Regions from separate parts of the Herbaspirillum sp. C9C3 genome, predicted to be linked through region 1. Evidence: riboswitches for the same ligand, from Rfam matches in the RefSeq annotation. Region 1 holds a riboswitch; the other holds the start of a gene.

Region 1 (11,727 bases):
GGCCCACGCGCCAGGCCGATTGCGAGGGCACGCTGCGGGGATCGACCGAATAGAAATTGCGGCCGGTGGGCAGGATGTGCGCCATGCCGCGCGTAGGCGATCCACTGGGACCAGCCGGGATGTAGCCACCGCGCAGGCCATTGAGCAGGTTGCCGATTTCTTCGTGGGTGCGTTGCAGACGCGGCGCCAGTTGTTCGCAGGTGAAGGCGAGGATGCGGCCCAGGGCGCGGGTATCGGTCGGCTTGATCGTCGCTACCGGTGCGGCACGTTTTTGCGGAGCAAGCGGTCGCGCCATGGCGCGCATGCCGCCCAGCACGCTGCCTGCACTCTTTTGCAGGGTGGGTTGCAGGCGCGGTTTTTCTTCGACGGGCGCGGTGAACAAGGGCGCCAGCAGCGACTGGATCACGCCATCGATGGCCTGCACGGCAAAGTCTTGCTGCTGCAGCGACTGCATCAGCGACAGGCACAGTGCGTCGATGGCTTCGAGCGCATCGGCACGGGTGACGATGGCGCGACCGGCAGTGCGCGCGAGGGCGTCATCGATGTTGAGGCGCCGTCCCTTGTGCTCCAGCAGCATGTCCAGCGACAGGCCGAAGAGGCGCGCCACCTCTTCCTGCAGGCCCGGCAAGTCCTGATTGGGCAGGCGCGTGAGCGCCACCAGCATGTCGGGCAGCTGCGCTGCATCGGGCATGCGGCCGAGGATGTGCAGGCCGTCGCGGATCTGGGCCGCGCCCAGTTCGCACAGGTAGCCATCGAGATCCTCGATCAGGTGCGCCACACCGGCACCGTCCAGTTCGGTGAGGGCATGGGGCAAGGTGCCGTCTTCGTGGGCGTGGTCGTGCGGGTGATGGTGGTCATCATGGTGGTGATGTCCATGATGATGGTGATCATGATCGTGATGAAGCAGCTTGTATTGCAGGTCCGACTCCAGATTGGTCTGTCGCACCAGCTCCCAGATCTGCTGCTGCAACAACGGCAGCTTGGCAGGATCGAGCACCTCGACCTGGTAATACTCGTCCACCAGCTGCGTCAGCTGGGCCAGCGCGCCGTAGCTGTCGGCGGTGGTCATCGGTGGGGTCAGGTGATCCACCACCACGGCGTGGGCGCGGCGCTTGGCCTGCGAGCCTTCGCCGGGATCGTTGATGATGAAGGGATAGAACAGCGGCACGTCACCCAGCAGGGCATCCGGGAAACATTCTTCAGACAATCCCACGCCCTTGCCCGGCAGCCACTCCAGCGTGCCGTGCTTGCCGACGTGGACGATGGCATCGGCGCCCCATTCTTCATCCAGCCAGCGGTACAGGGCGTAGTAGTGATGCGTGGGCGGCAGATCGGGCTGGTGGTAGATGGCGTCCGGGTCCATGCCGTAGCCGCGCGGCGGTTGCAGGGCCACGAAGGCGTTGCCCAGGTCCAGGCCGGCAATGACCAGGTGCTGATCGTGAACATAAGCCTGACCAGGTGCGGCGCCCCACTGGCGCTGCATGCGCGTCTGCAAGGCCGCGGGCAAGGCGGCGAACCACTGCGCGTAACGCGCGGCCGGAATGCGCGCGGCGGCGCGGCGCAACTGGTCTTCGGTGAGGAGGATATCGTCGTAGGAGCAACGGTCCACCAGTTCGTGGATCAGGGCCGTGCCGGTCGCGGGCAGTTCGCCGATGGCATAGCCGTCAGCAGCCAGTGCGCGCAGCACGGCCATGAGCGACTCGGGCGCATCCAGCCCGACGGCATTGCCGATCTGCGCGGCCTTGCTGCTGGAATTGGTGAAGATGAAGGCGATGCGCTTTTGCGCATTGGGCGTGCAGCGCAGCCGCACCAGCCGCTGCGCCAGACCGGCGAGGCGGCGCACGCGGTCCGGCAGGGCCTGATACTGCACCACGCCACTGTCCGTGGTGTGCTTGAAGGACAGCGGTACGCCGATGATGCGGCCATCGAATTCCGGCAAGACCACATTCATGGCGGCATCCAGCGGGTTCATGCCGCGCGTGGAATGCTGCCACTGGTCTTGCGTCATGCCGCTGGTGATGGCTTGCAGCACCGGGCGGTCCAGCTGTTCCAGCACCGACACCGACCAGCCGGCTGGTGTGACCCCGCCTGCCGTGATCTCGCCCATGGCGAAGCTGGTGGTATTGATGATCAGGTCGACCCGGCCCCGGGCGAAATACGCCAGCGCGGGCGGCAGGTCCGCGCCACGATGAGCAGACACCCGCAGCGAGGAAGTGAAGACCGGCAGCACATCCATGCCGCGCGCCTCCAGCGCCGCGACCAGTGCATCGATGAAGGCGGTATTGCCAGAGAGCCAGTGCGCGCGGTAGAAGATGATGCCCACGGCGGGCTTGCCTGCGGGTGCGCTGGCGCGCAGGGCCAGCCAGTCATCGAGGCTGGCATCCTGTTCCAGATCGGGATGGTAGAGGCCGTGTTCCGGCAAGGCTTGCGCAGGCTCATAGCCATAGCCGCTCAAGAGCAGGCGATCCGACAGATAGCGCAACAGTTGCGCCAGATTGACGCTGCCGCCACCGTTGAAGTAGGCCAGTGCCTGCTGCTGCACGTCCGCTGCGACGGTGGAGGCTGCCGCCAGTTCGGCATCGGGTTCGCCGGTGCCGGAGAGCAGGATCAGGTGACGCCCTTGCGCACGCGCGACCCGCAACAATTCACCCACGCCGCTCACCGCACCCAGCCTGCCCAGCACCCGCAGCACGATCACCTGCGCGCTGGCCAGCTCCGAACGCAGCAGCGTGGCCAGCGTGCGCAGGGGCTGGCCTTGCTCGTCGGTACGGGATTGCAGGGCCTGCAGATCATGCCCCGCCAGTGGCGCAAAGTCGGACGGCAACTGGCTGCGCGCCGCCGCCAGCAGGGCCAGGTCGGTCGGCGCGTGGGTCAGCAGGACGATGCGGGGCAAGGGTTCAGACATCGCCGAACTCCGGTTGCGGCAGCACGTCGCCGCTGCCCAGGCGATGGAAGATGAGCTCGCTCACCTCGCGTCCGCCTTCCAGGTGCTCCACTACGACGCGCTCGATGGCGCTGGCATCCTCGCAGCGGTACCAGACCCCCTCGGGATAGACCACCAGCACCGGCGCCTGCGCCTTGCAGGCCACCATGCAGTGGGTTCGGGTGCGCTTGACGCGCAGCGCGGGGCGGGCGTCGATCTGCTCGCCCAACACGCCGAACATGGCTTCGGCCAGCACGCCATTGTCGGTACAACGCGGACCCACGCACATGAGCACGTGACGATGATGAGTTCTCATGGCTTGCTTGCTTTCTTTCCCCGACGGATCGGACCCATCAGCCGAAGCGGCGATAGAAGAAACCGCTCAGGCCGCCCAGCGCCAGCCAGAACACGGCATTGGCCGCCGCAGTGGCGCCGATGAAGGCTTGCGCCAGTTCTTCCGGCGCCACGCTGCCGTGCACTTCCGGTTGCGGCGCCCCGATGAAGTGCGGTGCCACCAGCAGCAACACGCCGATCAGCTTGCCCGGCCAGCCCCGGGTGAAGACGAACAGACCCAGGCTGGCGGCCGTCATGGCGGCGGTCATCACCCACCAGAGCTGACGCGCCTGCAGGGGCGCGGCCAGCGTGCCAGGCACTTCCGGCGGCAAGCCCAGCGAAGGCGCCACGAAGAACACGCCATAACCGGCCAGACCCCACAGCAGACCGCTGCGCCAGCTGATCTGGCGTCCGCTCAGGGCAAAGGCCGCCACCAGCATCAGCGCAAAACCGACCGCCATGCTGACGTTGGCCAGCACGGTGTAGGCGGTGCGTTCGGCACCGTCGGCGGGCTCCCAGGCTTGGGCGTCGTGATGGTGGCTGTGCTCATCGACACCGGCATGGGCATGGTCGTGCGCACCCGCCTGGGTAGCGGGTTCGCCGCCAGGGTCATGGGCTGCGGAGGCCGTCGCTTCGCCGGCCTTTTCATATTGCTCGGCCTTGAGGATGAGCTTTTCCACCTGGAATTGCTGCACCCCCGACAGCAGCAAGCCCGACAAGGCCCCTGCCACCACCACCGCCGACGCCATGCGGCGAAACACCGTCCAGTTCATGATCCGCTCCTCAGTGGCAGGGGAAACCGGCCGAGTGACGGCCATCGTGGGCAGCATTGTGCAGCTCGACGCGGGAGGCGAAGCCGGCGCCGTAGATCAGCGCCACGCCCAGCGCGAAGGCCAGCAGCGACGGCGCGATGCGGTCACGCCAGACCTGGCTGCCGGTGCGGCTGGAAGTGGAAGAGTCGGCGGTGCTGCGGGCATTGAGACCGGAGGGAGTGGACATGCGCTTTCCTTGGGCAGGTGGATGAAACGAAGGAAGCCACACGGCGAGCGCCCATGCCACATCCCGCCGTGCACCGACGGCGCCGCTCAATGCCAGCGGGACATGTTGGAAGCTTTCCGCATGATCGCCCTCCGCGATACATTCAAGAAGTTGCCACTGGCCGGTCTCCGGGCTGGCGAGCTGAAGCCTGGGGCTTCCGGACAGGCGCCTTCCCATGCGCGGGGCACAGTGGCGTAGTGCGTGTCCTTGCTCGCTTACCGTTGCGGGGGCAGCGCCGGCTTTGGCACGATGCTGAGGCATCGGCCGCACCGGCTTCCCGTTTCAATCCCGGGCGCGGCTGCACACGGGATACCAGAAGCAATGCTAAGGGGCGAAGTATAAAGGCGGGGACCGGCTTGGGCAACCGGCATTGTCAGCCTGATCGGCCAGCCGGTCGGCTGCTGGCGAACTCAGCGGGGCGCCGGCGGGATCGCGTCCGACTGCTTGTAGTACAGCCGCATGTCCGCCCCCATGCCGCGCGGGATGCGGGCCACATAGGCCGAGCGCTGGCCCGTCCGGTCGCCCTGCCCGTGCACTTCCATCAGGCACAGGTAGCGCTCGCCCAGATAGCCCAGTACGGCAAAGGAGGCCCGGTGCGGACGCTCCAGCCGTAGCGGTGCGTCCGCTGTCAGGCCGACGGCGCGGTCCAGGTAGCCACGGTGCGCGTTGACGAAGAGGTAATCGCGCACGGACGCCTTGCCGCTGGCATAGCCGATGCGCAGCATGCGGTTGTCGGCATCCGGCAGATAAAGGCTGTAGGGTGAGGCCGCGCCGCCCTCCATGACTTCCACCCGCCCGGCCACCGGATCGATGCTGACCGGGCCCACCGTCATGCGGTCGACCACCAGGCAGCGATCCAGTACCTGCGCCGGCGGCGTCGGCGCCCCGGGCAGCGCCACCAGACAAACCAACAGCAAGACCACGGGCAGGCAGCGCAATGCGCTCGCCGTTGAACTGCATGCAGCAGGAAGTAAGCGGTTCAAGGGCAGCTCCTTCGGGGAACAGGAATCGGGGTGGGCGCGGCAGAGGCCACACCCACTCCGAATAGTTGCAGAAGGGAAACCCGATGGATATCAGAAAACTCTCAATGACCGTCAGTAAGTGACGCGGCGGGCCGGGGCGTCCCGGCCTGCCCACCGTGGTGTCAATACTGGACGGCGGCCGGCCCGGCCAGCAGATCCAGCGAGATGAAATGCCATTGGGCCGATTCGGCGTCATACACCGCGACCTGGTTGATCTGGCGGCCTGGCGGGGCGGTACCGGGCAACCGGTCGATGGCGCGGGCGGCATGGCGGTGGCGCTCCAGCGGACTCATTGCCAGCAGGCTGGCCTGCGTCTCGCTGCGGGCGAACAGTCCGGCGCATTCCCACAGCCGGGCGTAGCACTCCAGATCGGGCAGCGCGATGTCCAGCGTGATGGAGTCGATCAGCGGCGAGGCCTTGGCCAGGCTGGCCGAGGACAAGCGTACCGGCTCGCCCTGCGCGCGCACCGCCAGGCGACCGTCGCGCGCGCCCCAGGCCACGTGCAGACAATAGGGCAGATAGCCGTGGTGGCGCGCCACCAGTTCGTCCGGGGAGAAGGACGAGGCCGGCAAGACCTGGTAGGCCGTCGGCGGCATGCCCCGCCAGAGCGCGTCCAGGCTGGCCTCGAAGGGCGACAGATAAACCACCATCGCCTGGCTGCCGGCGGCCTCGCCGGCGATGACGGGTTCGCACAGTACCTGGCCGGGGCCACTGCCGGCACTGGGCTGACGTACCAGCACGTAGAGCGGAAGAGCCGACAGCAGCGTGTGTCGACGACCGGCAGGAAAGCCCATTGACAGCGGGGAATATGGAAACACGGCGCTACTCCTCAGAGAAAACACGACCGTGGCGGCAGCCTTGCTCAATTCATCTTCTGTCGCCGGAAAAAAGAGATGCTTTCACGAATGCTTGTCGGCTTGAATGAGAAAAGTCTCAATCCGCGCAAAAGAATGAAGAAACCCCCGCAGGACGGGGGTTTCCGGGGCAGATGAAGAAAAAGGAAGAGGATGCCTCGCTACGTCCTTGCACAGGGTCGGCAGCGCCGGCAGCGCTATGGCGTCATGAAGGAAAAGGCAAAAAAGCGAGACAATCAGGCCGCAGCAGATGCTGCGACCGGATCGGTGCGAAAGTGCAAAATCAGCCCTGCATGCGCAGCGGCGGGTCAGAAGGCCGGGGGCTCAGCGGCGGCTCTTGCACCGGGACCGGCTCATCATCGGGCAGGGGCGGCGGCGGGATGTTGGGTTCGTTGACGGGAGGGGTCTCTTGGGGGGTATGCAGATTCAGGTTCAAACAGATCTCCTCGGAGCGATCCCTGGTCGGAGCGACCGGGGTGTGCCGACAGCAGGTCGTCAGCGACCGGCCATCGGGTTCTGATGCGGAATGGGGTCCTGCGCCGGGGTCGGATCCAGCGGCGGCACCTCCACCGGCGGGGTGTCCTGGGGCTTGTGCATGGGGTTCTCCTGAGTGAGTGGAAGGGGCGGACTGCGGTCCGGCACGGCACTGCCGGGGCGAGGCAGCAGGCCGTCATCGGCGTTGGCCAGGGGATCTTCGGTACCGTCGGGCTCGATCACCTGGGCCGGGTCCGGCTGGATGTGGTCCGGCGGGGTCGGCGTTTCGGCGGTAGCCGACATGGCGGGGGGACGCAGCAAGGCAGGCGCCGCACGGGTCGAGACGGGATCCGGATCAGAATGGGCCATGAGGGTCCTCCTTGACGGGGATGGCAGACGATGACCATCTTACGAAGCCCCTGCCCTGCTCTCAGCCAGACATCGGCCCATTTTCCTGTAGGAAGGCAGGAACAAAAACGCCGCCCCGAGGGCGGCGTGGTCATGACAGGCGCGGCGACCGGGCTCAGTCCGCCTTCAGTGCGCGGGTCACGATCTCCTGCGCCTCGGCAAAGATGCGGTCCAGATGGGCCTGATCGCGGAAGCTCTCGCCATAGATCTTGTAGATGCTCTCGGTGCCGGAAGGACGGGCGGCGAACCAGCCATTGTCCGTGACGATCTTCAGGCCGCCGAAAGCCTTGCCATTGGCCGGGGCCGTGGTCATGACTTCGCGGATGGTTTCGCCGGCCAGTTCGGTGGACGTGACATCCTGCGGCGACAGCCTGGACAGGCGCGCCTTCTGCTGCGGCGTGGCGGCGGCTTCCTTGCGGCCATTGAGCGGTGCGCCCAGTTGCCGGGTGAGATCCTGGTAGATCTGGCCGGGATCGTTGCCGGTGCGGGCAGTCATCTCGGCGGCCAGCAAGGCGGCGGTAATGCCATCCTTGTCGGTACTCCAGGGCTGGCCATCGAAGCGCACGAAGGAGGCGCCGGCGCTTTCCTCGCAGCCGAAGGCCAGGCTGCCGTCATAGAGGCCATCGACGAACCACTTGAAGCCCACCGGCATTTCCAGCAGCTTGCGGCCCAGGTGGGCGGCCACGCGATTGATCATCTGGCTGGACACCAGGGTCTTGCCCACGGCGGCATCGGCACGCCAGGCCGGACGATGGCCGAACAGGTAGTACACCGCGACCGACAGATAATCGTTGGCCGGCAGCAGGCCGGTGCTCCTGGCGACGATGCCGTGACGGTCATGGTCGGTATCGCAGGCCATGGCCACGTCGAAGCGATCCTTGAGCGCGATCAGCTCGCTCATGGCATAGGGCGAGGACGGATCCATGCGGATCTGTGCATCCCAGTCCAGCGGCACGAAGCGAAAACTCGCATCCACATCGGTATTGACCACTTCCAGATTGAGCTTGTAGCGATCCGCAATGGCCGACCAGTAATGCAGCCCGGCGCCACCCAGCGGGTCTACGCCGATCTTGACGTTGGCCGCCGAGATGGCGCCCAGGTCGATGATGTTGGGCAGGTCGCCGACGTAGTTGTCCAGATAATCGTAGCGGCGCGTGGTGTCGGCCTTGAGGGCCTTCTCGAAGCTGATGCGGCGTACGCCTTCGAGCTTTTGCTCCAGATAGGCATTGGCGCGCTTCTCGATCCAGCTGGTGACGTTGGAGTCCGACGGGCCGCCATTGGGCATGTTGTACTTGAAGCCGCCATTGTCCGGCGGATTGTGCGAGGGCGTGACCACGATGCCATCGGCCAGCTTGTCGCGGTGCACCCGGTTGTGCGTGAGGATGGCATGCGAGACGGCCGGCGTGGGCGCATAGGGGCTGCCTTCGGCCAGCATGGTCAGCACCGCGTTGGACGCCAGCACTTCCAGTGCGCTGTGCCAGGCCGGCTCCGACAAGGCATGGGTATCAATGCCGAGGAACAGCGGGCCCTTGAAACCCTGTTCCTTGCGGTAGTCGCAGATGGCCTGGGTGATGGCCAGCACGTGCCATTCATTGAAGCTGTGGGCATTGGCGTTGCCGCGATGGCCGGACGTCCCGAAGGCCACCCGATGGCTGGCCTCGGCCACCTCCGGACGCAGGCTGTAATAGTTCGACAGCAGCACCGGCAGGTTCACCAGGGCCGAAGGCGCGGCACGCTTGCCGGCGAGGGGATGGACGCTACTCATAATTTTTTCTGGATGAATGGATATCGGAGGAAGCGAAGCGGACGCGGTAGATGCCGGACATCCCCTTCGCTACTTGATCTTTTTTCAACGTCCCGGACATTGTAACGCCAGGATGGCGCGCTGCAGCATGGATATGCAGAAACTTGCAGGAGCATTGCCGCAGATCACTCCCCATGCGCCTGGCCGGGCATGGGCGCTACGCCCTGGGCGGGCAAGATGAAGGCGCGTGTCCAAAACGCAAAACGCGTCCGGGCCGGGCCGCGGACGCATTGCTCATGGGTCAGGAGCGCCGGGCCTGCGCCGGGGGCCTGCCTCCACGGCGCGGGCCTGCCGGGTCAGGCCCTGCGGAAGGCCCGCACGATCACCAGCAGCACGACCGCGCCCAGCGTGGCGGTAACGATCGAGGCCAGGATGCCACCACCCACGGCGATGCCCAGGAGGCCGGCCAGCCAGCCGCCGATGACGGCACCGACGATACCGATCAGGATATCGGCCAGCAGACCGAAGCCGCCACCCTTGACCAGCACGCCGGCAAGCCAGCCGGCAACGGCACCAATGATCAGCCATGCGATGAGTCCGTGTTCCATGATGTTCCCTTTCCATTGTTCTGTCGTTCTTGGATTGATGTCGGAAGCCGTCGGCAGGCCTCCTCCTCTCTGCAAGCGCTCTGCGCAACAGATGAGGTGATGATAGAAAAAGGCGTCCCGGCCAGCTATCGGACAGCGGCCCATTTCCTTGTAGGACAAGCCCGGCATGGGCGGCTGTCGCGCTGACCGCGGCCTGCTCGTGGCGGCGCAGTACCCGCGTGGCGGGCGGGCCGGGGTCTTCCTCTTTTCCTACAGCGCAAAAAGCGGCATTCCTATAGAGAGGAAGCGCGAGTTTTCTTACTCTTGCTTCCGTAGGCACAGTGCAGCATGAATCCGTCAGCCGCACCGTATACCGATACCGCATTTGCCCGCCCGATTACGTAGAGAGTCGCCATCATGTCCGCCACCGAATCCAGCGCACGCCCCTCGTCCGTCTTTGCCAATGCCTACGCGCTCAATGCGTTCGGCAACGCACCGCGCGCCGAAGAAGGCGCTGACTTCGTCGAGCACTATGCACGCTATGCCCGTGAATCTGCCGAGCTGCTGCATCAGATATCGATGAAGGCGCCGCAACTGGCCTCGGTGCTGGAACAGCTCAACGAAGGCAGTCTGGCGCAACGCATCGCGCTGGCTGATGACGAGGCCAGCGCCCCGCAGCGACGCCCCCGGCTGCGCGAAAAGGCAGGGCATGCCCTGGCTGGCGTGGCCTCGTTGTTGCAGGGATGCCGTGCTCTGCTTCAGATGAAGATGATCAAGAACAACAGACAGGCGTAAAGGCGTAAGGAGGCGCATTCGCCAGCGAGCCTGCATTGTGTGCATGAGGGTGCCACGCCCGTCACTCAACCAAACCTGGACTTACCATGAAAAAAATCACCAAAGCCGTCTTTCCCGTCGCTGGCCTCGGCAGCCGTTTTCTTCCCGCTACCAAGGCACAGCCCAAGGAAATGCTGCCCATCGTCGACAAGCCATTGATCCAGTACGCCGTTGAAGAGGCGGTGGAAGCGGGCATCACCGAGATGATCTTCATCACCGGCCGCAACAAGCGCGCCATCGAAGACCATTTCGACAAGGCCTACGAGCTGGAATCCGAACTGGAAGCCGCCGGCAAGGTGAAACTGCTGGAAACCATCCGCAACGTCATCCCCAAGCACATCAACTGTGTCTACGTCCGCCAGGCCGAACCGCTGGGCCTGGGACACGCCGTGCTGCTGGCCAAGCCGCTGGTGGGTGACGAACCCTTCGCCGTGTTGCTGGCCGACGACTTCATGGATGCCGCCCCCGGTCAGAAGAACGTGATGGCGCAGATGACCGAACTCTACGAGCGCGAAGGCAAGAGCCTGCTGGCCGTGCAGGACGTGCCGCGTCCGGAAACCCGCCAGTACGGCATCGTCAGCGGCAGCCCGCATGGTGAGCGTACCGAGCTGCTCAGCGGCATCGTGGAAAAGCCCTCGCCCGAAGATGCCCCCTCCACCCTGGCCGTCGTGGGCCGCTACGTGCTGACCCCGGCCATCTTCGAACGTCTGGAAAACATCGGCACCGGTGCCGGTGGCGAGATCCAGCTCACCGATGCCATCTCGGCCCTGCTGCAACAGGAACAGATCCTCGCCTATCGCTACGAGGGCCAGCGCTTCGATTGCGGCTCCAAGCTCGGGTACCTCAAGGCGGCCGTGGCCATGGGCTTCAAGCACAAGGAAGTCGGCAGCGGCTTCGCGCAGTTCCTGCAGGAATTCGTCAGCCAGCATGACCTGACCCAGGCCGCCCAACCCAAGGGCCCGGCCACCGTCACCCCATTGAAGCCCGCCGCCGGCAGTACGCCCGCCAGCGCCGCAGCCTCCGCCGAAAAGCAGCCAGCCGTAGCCCGTAGCGTCATGTAATCCTGTCAGTCCCCGGTAGAGACCGTTGTTGATTGCAGTCCGTCCGCAAGGCCGGGCTGCTTTTTTTTTCGTGCCCACGCTTCTTGTAAATTGTTTTGACCTTTGTCACGGAGTTTTAACCTGGACTTGCTAGCATCGCGGCCATGAATCGGAGAAGTTCATTTCGCCCGGGACAAAGCAGGTCGCCGCACTTCCCCTGCCCACAAGCGTATGCTGTGGCCACCGCACACAAGCTGTAAACGTTTCCAGCATAGAAATCCGACGATGAAATCGTTGCCAGTCGGCAGGAATGTTGCGGCAAAGGCGCAAAAAATATATATTGTTTATATCAATTTTCAGAGGAGCGTTCATGGCCACCAGAGTTCAAGCCGCAGCAGCAGCATCAACCGAAACGAAGAAACCTGTCGCCAAGGCGGCAGCCCCCAAGCCCGCCGCGGTGAAGAAACCTG
Region 2 (11,727 bases), on a different contig from region 1:
GAGGGGCCATCCTTGATGTCTGCCCATTCGGCTTCGACCTGGCGCGCGAACTCCTCGGGGCCGATGGCCTTGACCAGGATCTTGATACGGGCCTTGTACATGTTGTCGCGGCGGCCGTGCTGGTTGTACACACGCAGGATCGCTTCCAGATAGGACATGGCGTGCTTCCAGGGCAGGAAGTCACGGATCACGCTGCCCAGAATCGGGGTGCGGCCCATGCCGCCGCCGACCAGCACACGGAAGCCGACTTCGCCAGCCTCGTTCTTGATGACGTGCAGGCCGATGTCGTGCACGGCAGTTGCGGCACGGTCTTCGGCGGCGCCGCTGATGGCGATCTTGAACTTGCGCGGCAGGTAGGCGAACTCGGGGTGGAAGGTGCTCCACTCGCGGATCAGTTCGGCATAGGGACGCGGATCGACGATTTCATCGGCGGCCACGCCGGCCAGTTCGTCCGAGGTGGTATTGCGGATGCAGTTGCCGGAGGTCTGGATGGCGTGCATTTCCACGCTGGCCAGCTGTTCCAGGATTTCGGGCGATTCTTCCAGCTTGATCCAGTTGAACTGGATGTTCTGGCGGGTGGTGAAGTGACCGTAGCCGCGGTCATACTTGACGGCGATCTCGGCGAACTTGCGCAGTTGATTGGAGGCCAGCATGCCGTAGGGAATGGCGATGCGCAGCATGTAGGCATGGCGTTGCAGGTACAGGCCGTTCTGCAGGCGCAGGATACGGAATTCGTCTTCGGCCAGTTCGTCCGACAGGCGCCGACGCACCTGGTCTCGGTATTGTGCGACTCGCTCTTTGACGATCAGGTGATCGTATTGGTCATAGCGGTACATCTTGTCTTCCCTGTTAACGTCTTATGGGCGCCCGGATCAGGGTGCGCCCGATTGAAAATAAGCCTACCAAATCAGCTTGACTGCAACGCTCGTCAGCGTAATGGCCAGCAGGCCGCGCAAGAATTTCTCCGGCACCGCCCGCGCTGCGAGCGAACCGATGGTGATGCCCGGAACCGAGCCCAGCAACAGCGTGGCCAACAGTTCCCAGTTGATCGAACCCAGCCACCAGTGGCCCAGTGCAGCGATGGCAGTCAGCGGCACGGCATAGGCGATGTCGGTACCGGCGATCTCCGCCGGAGACAGGCGAGGATACAGCAAGACCAGCAAGGTCGCGCCCACGGCACCGGCACCGATGGAGGAAATGGTCACCAGCGTGCCCAGCAGGGCCCCGGCGGCCATGGTGGCACTGGCCAGCCTGGTACCTTGCAACTGTGCTTCCGGATGGGCGTTGAGCCAGGCCTGCATGCGCGAGCGGAACAGCAGCGCCACTACGGTCAGGAACACCGAGATTGCAATCGAATAGCGGATGGTCAGGGCAATGCCGTCGCTCACGGCACCAAAATGCTTCAGCAGCAGAGTGGTCAGCAGCGCGGCGGGCAGGGCGCCATAAGACAGGCGGCGCACCACATCCCAGCGCACCGTGCCCTTGAAGCGGTGGGCCAGGGTGCCGGCGGTCTTGGTGGCCGAGGCAAAGGCCAGGTCGGTGCCCACGGCCACCGAAGGATGAATGCCGAACAGCAAGGTCAACAGCGGTGTCATGAGCGAGCCGCCACCAACCCCGGTCAGTCCGACCAGCAGTCCTACGGCAAATCCGCTTACTACATAAGAAACAGTCATAACACCTCGCCCATTAGTCTGCGAATCGTAATAAACTTATGTTTCAAACCAAACTACATAGTATTTATTTGCTTATATACGCCTTTGGCATATGGAAATGCTGCGAATGAAGCAGGCAGGGCTGGCGCCGGGCGCCGCCCGCTTACTAGGTAGAAGCGAAGGAATTCCCACATGAATCTTCATCAGTTCCGTTTCGTTCGTGAAGCGGTAAGGCAGAACTTCAACCTCACGGAGGCCGCCAAGGCGCTCTATACCTCGCAGCCAGGCGTTTCCAAGGCCATCATCGAGCTGGAGGAAGAGCTGGGCGTGGACATCTTCACCCGCCACGGCAAGCGGATTCGCGGCCTGACCGAGCCGGGTCGGGCGGTGCTGCGCTCGGTGGAGCTGATCATGCAGGAAGTGGATGGCTTGAAACGCATCGGCAAGGAATTCGCCGCCCACGACAGCGGCAGTTTCACCATCGCCACCACCCACACGCAGGCGCGCTATGCCTTGCCCAAGGTGGTACAAGCCTTCACCCAGAAATATCCCAAGGTGCATTTGTCATTGCTGCAAGGTAATCCCAAGCAGATCACCGAGATGGTGCGCAACGACCAGGCCGACATTGCCATCGCCACCGAGGCGCTGGCCTCAGGCGAGGGGCTGGTGTCGCTGCCCTGTTACCAGTGGGAGCACGTGGTGGTGGTGCCGCCCGACCATCCGCTGCTGCAATCGAAGAGCCTGACGCTGGAAGAGATCGCCGCCAATCCGCTGATCACCTATGACTCCGCCTTCAGCGGCCGCAGCAAGATCGACCATGCCTTCTCGCTGCGCCAGTTGAAGCCTGACGTGGTACTGGAGGCCATCGATGCCGACGTCATCAAGACCTATGTGGAGCTGGGCATGGGGGTGGGCATCATTGCCGGCATTGCCTTCGATGCCGAGCGCGACCGGGGATTGCGGGCCATTCCGGCCGGCCACCTGTTCGGCACCAATGTCTCGCGCGTGGCCTTGAAGCAGGGGGCGTATTTGCGGGGATATGTCTATACCTTCATCGAATTGCTGGCGCCGACCCTGAACCGCAAGCTGATTGCGCAGGTCATGGAGGGCGAGAAGGACATGTATGAACTTTAAGTCCCGCCGTCCGAAGGCAGACCAGACGTAAAAACGGCCGGATCCGCGCGGATCCGGCCGTTCGTAGCGTGGGCAGCAGTCTTACGCCACTGCCGTGCGCTCCATGTCGCGGCAGCCGTCCAGCAGGAAGGACAAGCCCACCACCAGCACCAGCTCACCTTCAGCCGAACGGGCCGTACCGGTGATGCCGGCGGTATGGATCGCGGTCAGCGGCTTGATCACCAGATCGGCCGTGCCTTCCACCGATTCCACCCCGAGGATGTAGGGATGCGGTACCGCCATGACGATGCCGACCCGTTCATTGCCCGGCTCGTAGCCCAGCACGCCGGCCAGCGAGTTGACCGGCAAGGGCCGTCCCTGGTCGCGCAGCACCGGGGCGCCGCCGACTTCGTCGAAGGTCTCGGGCAGCTCGACCACACGTTCGACCACCGCCATCGGCAGGGCCAGCGGGGCGCCGGCGCAGCGTACCAGCATGGTCGGGATGATCGACAGTTCGATGGGCAGGCGGATCGAGAACTTGGTACCCTTGCCGACGGTGGATTCGATGCGGATGGTGCCACGATGCTTTTCCACGGCGGTCTTGACCACGTCCATGCCCACGCCGCGTCCGGAGACGCTGGAAGCCACTTCCTTGGTCGAGAAACCGGGCAGGAACACCAGCTGCAGCGCCTCGTCGGCGGTCAGCGCCTGGTGTTCGTTGATCAGCCCCTTGGCCAGCGCCTTGCCGCGCAGCATGTCCGGATCCATGCCCTTGCCATCATCGAAGACTTCGATCATGACGCTGCTGCCGGCCTGCCAGGCGTTGAGCGAAATGGTCGCCTTGTTGGGCTTGCCGGCGGCGGCGCGGTCCACTTCGATACCGTGGTCCAGCGAGTTGCGCAGCATGTGCACCAGCGGGTCGTAGAGGCTGTCCACCACCACGCGGTCGACTTCGGTTTCGGCACCGGTGATGACCAGGTCCACGTCCTTGCCCAGGTCCTTGGCCAGTTCGCGCACCAGTCGCGGGAATTTCTGGAACAGGCGGCCCACCGGCTGCATGCGCGTGGACAGCGTGGCGCGTTGCAGTTCGCTGGAGTAGCGCGAGGCGCGGCCCAGGGTTTCGGCCAGGGTCGACATGAGCGCCGCAGCGGTGCCTTCGAACTTGAACTGTTGCAGCTTTTCCAGCAGTACGGCGGCCTGGTTGGCGGCCTGCACCGATTCACCGGCCACTTCCAGCAGGGCATCCAGTTTGACGGCATCGATACGGATGCTTTCTTCCTTGGCTCCGCCAGGGGAGTCGGTGGCGCGGCGATTCTGCTGAACCGGGGCGGCGGCCTTGGGCTCGCCATCGGCGGCGGCAGGAGCGGCAGCGGCAGGCACAGCAGCGGTGACCGGAGCGGCCTCGACCGGACTGTCAGCCACCGGCGCGGCAGCCGCGCCCGGCACCAGCGCCTGGTACAGCGCGGGCCAGTCCAGTTCTCCATTCTTCATCACGCTGGCACTGCCATCGACGCTGGCCGCAGCAGCGGGCGTAGCCGCCACCAGTGCTGCCGCGGGTGCCGCTGCCGCCGGGGCAGGTGCAGCCGCAGCGGGTGCCGGCGCTTCGCTCTTGCCTTCGATGGCCTGGGTCAGGATGTCTTTCAGTTCCGCCGGCATCGAGGCCAGGCTGTCGGGCGCGGCGCCGTTGGACAATTCGTTCAACTGGTCGGCCACGAAGCCGCTGGCCTGCAGCGCCGCTTCGATGGCCAGCGGCGTGACCGGGGCTTTGCCGGTGCGCAGCGCATCGAACAGGTTTTCGGTCAGGTGGCAGGCCGATACCATGGCCGGCAGGTTCACGAACCCGGCGCCACCCTTGATGGTGTGGAATGCGCGGAAGACCGCGTTGAGGATTTCAAGGTCATCAGGATGTCGTTCCAGCGTCAGCAGATGCTCTTCCACGTTGGTGGCGAGCTCCAACGCTTCAACGACAAAATCCTTGAGCATTTCGTCATCCATTAGAACCCCAGGCTATCGAGTAAGTCGTCCACGTCGTCCTGTGCCATGGCGGTGCCCCCCACGGACGGGCCATTCATCAGGGTGACCGGTTTTTCCGCATCCATCTGCGCCTTCACCTCGGGCGGTGCATTGTCGCGCAGCAATTGCGCCAGTTCGCGCTCGGCGGTGGCGGTGATGGCCACAATCTTCTTGATCAGCTGGCCGGTGATGTCCTGGAAGTCCTGGGCCATCATGATTTCCAGCATGCGCGCCTTTTCCGCTTCGGTCGATTCCATGACCGAGGTGGAGAATTTCTGCGAGTCGCCTGCCAGCGCCTTGAACTCGTCGATGTTCATCTGGCCGGCATAGAGCCTGGTCCAGCGGGCGTTGATGTCCTTGGCCTGTTCCTGCAGGCGGTCCTGGGCCGGCATGCCCGAATCGAGCGCATTGAGCACCTTGTTGGCCGCCTGCTCGGTGAGGGTGGCGATGTGTTCGAGACGGCTCTGGGCGTCGCCGATCTGCTCGGCTACGTCGGTGAGCGAGCGGTCGTAGCCCAGTTCACGCATGGAATCGTGCAACAGGCGCACGATGCCGCCCAGGCGTTCATACATGGGCTTGTCGCTCTGGTCTTCCTGTTCGCCTGCGGCTGCCTCGTCGGTGCTGGCGGTGGCGGCGGCCGGTTCGGCGGTCATGCCCGGTAGCGTCTGCGAGGAAATTTCGTCAAACAATGCTTCCAGATCAACGTCGTCGCTCATGATTACTGATTCTCCCAACAAAGGTGTGCGCTCGTCGGCGCACTGCTGTGCAAAGTTGCCCGTAGGCGGATCAAATGCGTCGTTCCGGGAGGCACAGCAACTACCCTTTCCCCGATATCAAGGAGATATCGGCAGCCAGAGGCAGAGTCTGAAGGCCCGCAGACCACGACAACGGTTCAGGGATGACAGTGAGGCCAGCGGACCCGCCAAGAGTCCATCGGTCGACGATGCCATGGCGCCGAGTATAGGACCGCTTGCCGTGATCTCATCGGCCAAACAGCGAGTGAAATCCCCCATTTGTTTCAATTTTTCGGCCCCGACCACCCAGCGCCGGAGACCGCGTTTCAAATGTTTTCGATAGAAGAATCGAATTTATTCTATATAAAGCTGCTGGGGATGAATTCTATCTGGCTTTTTCCTGAAAGCAATTAGTGTGCTCGGGCTTGTGCTGATTTACATCATCTGTTGCCGGGCGCTTGTGGCCTGCACATTGCACGCCTACAATGGCGCGGTTTTGGTGCCCGCCGGCGTATCCTCGCCGGCCGTTAAACGGGAAACACGCGCCAGGCCGCCTGCAGCAAGCAGGAGGGCCGGCCAAGGTGTACTGCCCCCGCAACGGTAACCAGGTGCCGGCAGCAGTGAGACGATGCGTCTCGCCATGCCGGCGAGACCGTCTTCCACGCCACTGTGTTTTTGCGCGAACGTTCACTTCGCCACATGGGAAGGCCGATGGTCATGCCTGCAGTCCGGAGACCGGCCAGAACAGGAGGGAGCTGCACAGCCAATGCTGGTGCGGTTTTCCGTTGATTGCGGCTTGCGGGGAGGCAGGCTGCACACATTCATCGACTGTCTTTTCATGCACATCGCTCATTTCCCGGCCCGCTGCGGCGGTCCACGCCCCCGTTTTGCCCTGCGCACCGCCGTTGCGCTCATCCTCTCGACCCTGGCCGCCGGCAGCCAGGCAGCCGACGCCAGCCAGCCGCTGTCGGCCGTGGTGGTGTCGGCCTCGCGCTTCCCGAACGATCCGGCCTTTGCGCCGGTGGCCACCACGGTCATCACCGCCGAGCAGATCCGCGAAGCCGGCATCGACAACGCCAATGAAGCCATCCGCAAGCTGGGCGGCGTCTACGGACGCCAGAGCCTGGCCGGTCCGCGCGACTTCCCGCTGGACCTGCGCGGCTTCGGCGCCAATGGGGACCAGAACATGGTGGTGCTGGTCGACGGTGTACGTATTTCCGAGAACGAACTGACGACGCCCTTGCTGTCGTCGATTCCCATCGAGACCATCGAACGTATCGAGATCGTGCGCGGTGGCAGTAGCGTCCTCTATGGCAGCGGCGCCACCGGCGGCACCATCCAGATCATCACCCGCCGCCCGCAGGCCAATGCGGCGCACGGTACCGTGGTGGGCGAAGTCGGCAGCAACGGTCAGCGCGCGGGCCGGGCGGCGGTCTCGCGCGGCTGGGACAACATGTCCATCGATGCCAGCTATGCCAAATCGCACGCCGACAACTGGCGTCACAACAGCCGTGCCAACCAGGAAAACGCCAGCACCACGGTGCAATGGTTCGCCAGCGACTGGCGCTTCGGCCTGCGTGCCAACCTGTCCCGGGCCGATTTCGGCCTGCCAGGCAGCCTGACGCAAGCGCAATATGAAGCCAATGCGCGTCAGACCAGCAAGCCACTGGACCATGGCTCCTATGACAACGACAGCATTACGGCCTTCCTGGAACGCCGTTTTGGTGCCTTTGATGTGGCCGCCGAACTGTCGCATCGCGAGAAGATCTCGCGCTCCACCTATGTCAGCAGCGGCTCGACCGCGCAGAACAATGTACGCACTACCCAGTTCTCGCCGCGCCTGCGCCACGTACTCGAGAGTGGTTTCTGGAAGAACGAGGCCATTGCCGGCGTCGACCTGGCCCAATGGAGTTCGGCCACCAACGCCAGCTATGGTAACAGCGATGCCTCCCAGCATTCGAAGGCGCTGTATCTGCGCGATGAAATCGAGTTCGACCACAATGCCCGCGTGGCCGCCGGCGTGCGCCGCGAGCAGTTCACCCAGCTAAGTGGTTCCGGTGCCTATGGCCGCACCAGTGCCGTCAATGCCTGGGACCTGCAGGCCAGCTACGCACCGCTGCCGTTGCTGCGCGGCTTCGTCAAGACCGGCCAGAGCTATCGCCTGGCCACGGCCGACGAGAACGGTTTCACCGCCTTGCCCAGCGGCGCGGTCTTGAAGCCCCAGGTCTCGCATGATCTGGAACTGGGCGCGACCCTGGGCAATAGCGCACGCCAGGTGACGCTGCGCTGGTTCCGCCATCGCGTGCGTGACGAGCTGTATTACGACCCCACCGCCAATGGCGGCAACGGTGCCAACAGCAACCTGGCCCCGACCCGTCATCAGGGCGTGGAACTGGAAGGGCGCGTGCAGCTGACCGAGACCCTGGGGTGGCGTGCCGCCTACCAGCACATCGATGCGCGTTTCGTGCAGGGCGACAACAGCGGCAAGCAACTGGCGCTGGTGCCGGCCAATACGCTGTCGACCCGATTGAACTGGAAGTCCGGCCAGCACAGTGCCGATGTGGGGGCGCGCTGGGTGGACCGCCAGCGCATGGGCAATGATTTTGCCAACACCTGCGCGCGCATGCCGTCCTTCACCACCTTCGATGCCCGCTATGCGGTACGTGTCAGCGCCTGGGAATTGGCCGTCACCGGCACCAACCTGGCCGACCGCAAGTATTACTCGCAAGCCTATGACTGCAGTGGCGGGGCGGTATCGGGCATCTATCCGGAAGATGGACGGGCAGTAAAATTCACCGCCCGCTACGACTTCTGAAGCCAAGCCCGCGCTTCTGCCACTGATCTGAGCCTGCCACCCATGCGACCTTATCTGCCCGTGCTGTGCATCTTGCTGCTGCTATCCCTGCTGGCCTTGTCGGTGGCGGCGCTGTGCGGCAGCACGGGGTGCCTGCGTCCTTCATCGCCGGCCGACAGCGTGGCACTGTTGCTGTCGCTGCGGGTGCCGCGGGCGCTGACGGCTTTTGTGGTGGGCGGTGCGCTAGCCCTGGCGGGCGCGCTGATGCAGGTCCTGTTGCGCAATCCCCTGGCTGATCCTTATGTATTGGGCCTGTCCGGTGGTTCTGCGGCGGGCGCCCTGCTGGCCATGCTGGTGGCGTTGCGGCTGGGCTGGCCGCTGCAGGCGGTCACGGCGCCCGGCGCCTTGCTGGGTGCAGGCCTGGCCATGCTGCTGCTGTTCGGGCTGGTGCGCCAGTCGCTGCGGCATCTGGCGATCTCGCCCTTGCTCTCCAGTCAGCGCCTGCTGTTGACGGGGGTGATGCTGGCGGCCGGTTTCGGTGCGCTCATTTCCCTGGCTTTGTCGATTGCGCCCGATGCCCAATTGCGCGGCATGGTGTTCTGGCTCATCGGCGACCTCGACGATGCGCGTCTGCTGCCCCTGGTGGCACCGGTCCTGCTGCTGGCGCTGCTGTGGAGCTGGCGTCATGCGCCGTCGCTGAACCTGCTGGCGCGCGGCGATGCCTTTGCGCAGTTGCTGGGCGTGCCGGTGATGCGGCTGCGCGTGATGCTGCTGTGCGTGGCCGCCGCCTGCACCGCCGGCGCCGTGGCCATGGCCGGGACCATCGGCTTTGTCGGGCTGGTGGTGCCGCATGGTCTGCGGCTGGTACTGGGCAATGACCAGCGTCTGCTGCTGCCGGCTTGTGGTTTGGCCGGCGGCGCGGCGCTGACCCTGGCCGACCTGCTGGCGCGCACGGTGGTGGCACCGGTGCAGTTGCCGGTGGGCGTCATCACTGCCCTGGTGGGGGTGCCGCTGTTTCTGTGGCTGCTGGCGCGGAGTCGCACATGAAGGGGTCTTCCGTTCCCTTGTTGGAGACACGCCAGCTGGTCGTGCGGGCCGGTGCCCGCTTGCTGCTCGATGGACTGGACTGGCAGGTCCGGCCCGGCCAGTTCTGGTGCGTATTGGGCCGCAATGGCGTGGGCAAGAGCAGCCTGCTGCATGTGCTGGCGGGTTTGCAGCCGCCCCATGGCGGGCAGGTACTGTTGCAGGGGCGTGCGCTGTCTTGCTTCTCGCCGGCGCAACTGGCCTTGCAGCGGGGTCTGCTATTGCAACATCAACAGGATGCGTTTTCGCTGCCGGTACTGGAGGCCGTCATGGCCGGCCGCTTCGCCCATGGCGATGGCTGGGGTGGCCAGGAGCGCGACACCGCACCGGCCAGCCAGGCGCTCGAACAGGTCGGCCTGGCTGCTCTGGCGACCCAGGACCTGTTGCGACTCTCAGGCGGCGAGCGCCAGCGCGTGGCGCTGGCGACCCTGCTGGTCCAGGCCCCCGCGCTCTATCTGCTGGACGAACCGACCTCGCATCAGGATATCGCCGCGCAATGGCAGGTGATGCAGCTGCTGCAGGCATTGGCGCAGCAGGGCGGGGCGGTAGTGGCCAGTTGTCATGACATCAATCTGGCCAGGCGCTTTGCTTCGCACGTTTTGCTGCTCGATGGCAGTACTGCGCAAGGTGGCAGGGTGGAGGCGGTCATGCAGCCCGCTGCGCTGGAAGCCGCCTTCGGTTGCCGCTTCGTCCCCCTCGCAAGCCCGGACGGAATGGTCTTCCTGGCCGCCCAGGGCAGCCCGCTGATCCCGAAGACTTGAAAGAAGCTTCGTATTCTCGTGCACCCGTATGTCAATCTGCATCCCTTTTCGCGAGGGATGTTTCTTAGGGGCTGCGTGTGGCTGCCTGACGCGCCTGCTCCAGCTTGCCGCAGACCTCCTCGGCCGCTTGCAGCACCCGCGGCCCGGCCCGGTTCAGCCAGTCCGCATTGACCGAATACAGTTGCCCGTCGCGCACCGCGCGCAGGCGCGTGAACTGCTTCCAGCGCGCCAGCGGTTGATCGCGTGCGTCGCCGGCGCTGAGGATGACCTGGGGATCCGCAGCCAGTACCGATTCCACGCTCACGGTGGGGGCCAGTTGGGGAAGATCGGCAAAGATGTTGCGCCCGCCGCACAGCCGCAGCACGGCCGATACCATGTGTCGGCCGTTGAGCGTCATCAGGGGCTGGCTCCAGATCTGGTAGAACACGGTCACGGGCGTGCGTCCCCGGTATTGCGCCTCGAGCTGCTGCCAGCGCGCCCGGAAGGCCGCTGCAGCCGCTTGCGCGGTGGTGTCGGTGCCGGCCAGTCGGCCCAGTCTTTCCAGCGAGGAGGCGATCATGCCGAAGTCGTCCGGCTGGCTCTCGAAGACGGGAATGCCGAGGCTGCGCAGGCGCGCCAGTTGCAGGGGTTTGTTGCCGCTGTGCCAGGCCACGATGAGGTCGGGTTTGAGACTGGCGATGCGCTCGATGTCGAGCGCGTTGTAGCCGCCCAGACTGGGCAGTTGGGCGGCTTGCGGAGGATAGTCGCTGTGGTTGCTGACCCCTGCGATCTGCGCCCCGGCCCCGGCTGCATAGAGCAGTTCGGTCACATGCGGCGCCAGGCTGACGATGCGGCGCGCGGGTTGGGTCAGGGTGACGCTCTGGCCCAGGTCATCCTGGACAGTGATGCTGGCGTGGGCGGCATCGGCGGCCAGCAACGCCGCCCAGGACAGCAAGCATCCCGCCAGCACACGCATGAATCAGATCTCCAGGTTGTCGATCAGGCGCGTCGCCCCCAGCTTGGCCGCCGACAGCACCACCAGGGGGGCGCCTTGCTCCATGTCGGCAGGGGAGGGCGGCTGCAGGTCGATGCGCTTGCGCACGGCCACGTAGTCGGGCTTCCAGCCACGGGCGGCCAGGCGTTCCATGGCCACGCGCTCGGCCAGGGCCACGTCGTGCTGGCCGCCGCGCACTTCATCGGCGACCGCATTGAGCACCTGGTAGAGCAGCGGCGCCTCGGCGCGTTCTTCCGGGGACAGGTAGCCGTTGCGCGAGGACAGCGCCAGGCCGTCCTCAGCCCGATAGGTTTCGGCGCCGACGATCTCGGTGGGCAGGGCGAACTGACGTGCCATGTTGCGCACGATCATGAGCTGCTGATAATCCTTCTTGCCGAACACGGCCACGCGCGGCTGCACGCAGGAGAACAATTTCATCACCACGGTGGATACGCCGGTGAAGAAACCGGGACGGAATTCCCCCTCCAGGATGTTGCCCAGGTCATTGGGCGGCTGTACGCGGTATTCCTGCGGTTCCGGGTACATATCCTTTTCGGTGGGGGCGAAGAGTACGTAGACGCCTTCCTTCTCCAGCTTCTCGACG

The links. Region 1 has a riboswitch for cobalamin ahead of HNO82_RS11925 (CbtB domain-containing protein). Riboswitches for the same ligand answer to the same signal wherever they lie in the genome.
Region 2: linked by a shared signal. The riboswitch ahead of HNO82_RS10580 (TonB-dependent receptor family protein) and the one ahead of HNO82_RS11925 (CbtB domain-containing protein) in region 1 are both predicted to bind cobalamin.

The regions. Positions count from the first base shown of each region.
Region 1 covers NZ_JABFMQ010000010.1:81,222-92,948, reverse strand. The annotation lists gene HNO82_RS11940 (cobaltochelatase subunit CobN) at 1-2,905, opposite strand, end outside; gene HNO82_RS11935 ((2Fe-2S) ferredoxin domain-containing protein) at 2,898-3,239, opposite strand; gene HNO82_RS11930 (CbtA family protein) at 3,277-4,029, opposite strand; gene HNO82_RS11925 (CbtB domain-containing protein) at 4,040-4,255, opposite strand; cobalamin riboswitch at 4,397-4,626, opposite strand; gene HNO82_RS11920 (hypothetical protein) at 4,705-5,232, opposite strand; gene HNO82_RS11915 (hypothetical protein) at 5,439-6,134, opposite strand; gene HNO82_RS11910 (hypothetical protein) at 6,454-6,606, opposite strand; gene HNO82_RS11905 (hypothetical protein) at 6,666-7,013, opposite strand; gene pgm (phosphoglucomutase (alpha-D-glucose-1,6-bisphosphate-dependent)) at 7,168-8,817, opposite strand; gene HNO82_RS11895 (GlsB/YeaQ/YmgE family stress response membrane protein) at 9,153-9,404, opposite strand; gene HNO82_RS11890 (hypothetical protein) at 9,801-10,178, shown strand; gene galU (UTP--glucose-1-phosphate uridylyltransferase GalU) at 10,265-11,278, shown strand; gene HNO82_RS11880 (hypothetical protein) at 11,628-11,727, shown strand, end outside.
Region 2 covers NZ_JABFMQ010000008.1:161,497-173,223, forward strand. The annotation lists gene HNO82_RS10555 (nitrite/sulfite reductase) at 1-836, opposite strand, end outside; gene HNO82_RS10560 (sulfite exporter TauE/SafE family protein) at 900-1,673, opposite strand; gene HNO82_RS10565 (CysB family HTH-type transcriptional regulator) at 1,845-2,786, shown strand; gene HNO82_RS10570 (chemotaxis protein CheA) at 2,868-4,760, opposite strand; gene HNO82_RS10575 (protein phosphatase CheZ) at 4,760-5,494, opposite strand; cobalamin riboswitch at 5,993-6,270, shown strand; gene HNO82_RS10580 (TonB-dependent receptor family protein) at 6,351-8,327, shown strand; gene HNO82_RS10585 (FecCD family ABC transporter permease) at 8,370-9,353, shown strand; gene HNO82_RS10590 (ABC transporter ATP-binding protein) at 9,350-10,150, shown strand; gene HNO82_RS10595 (cobalamin-binding protein) at 10,215-11,105, opposite strand; gene panC (pantoate--beta-alanine ligase) at 11,109-11,727, opposite strand, start outside.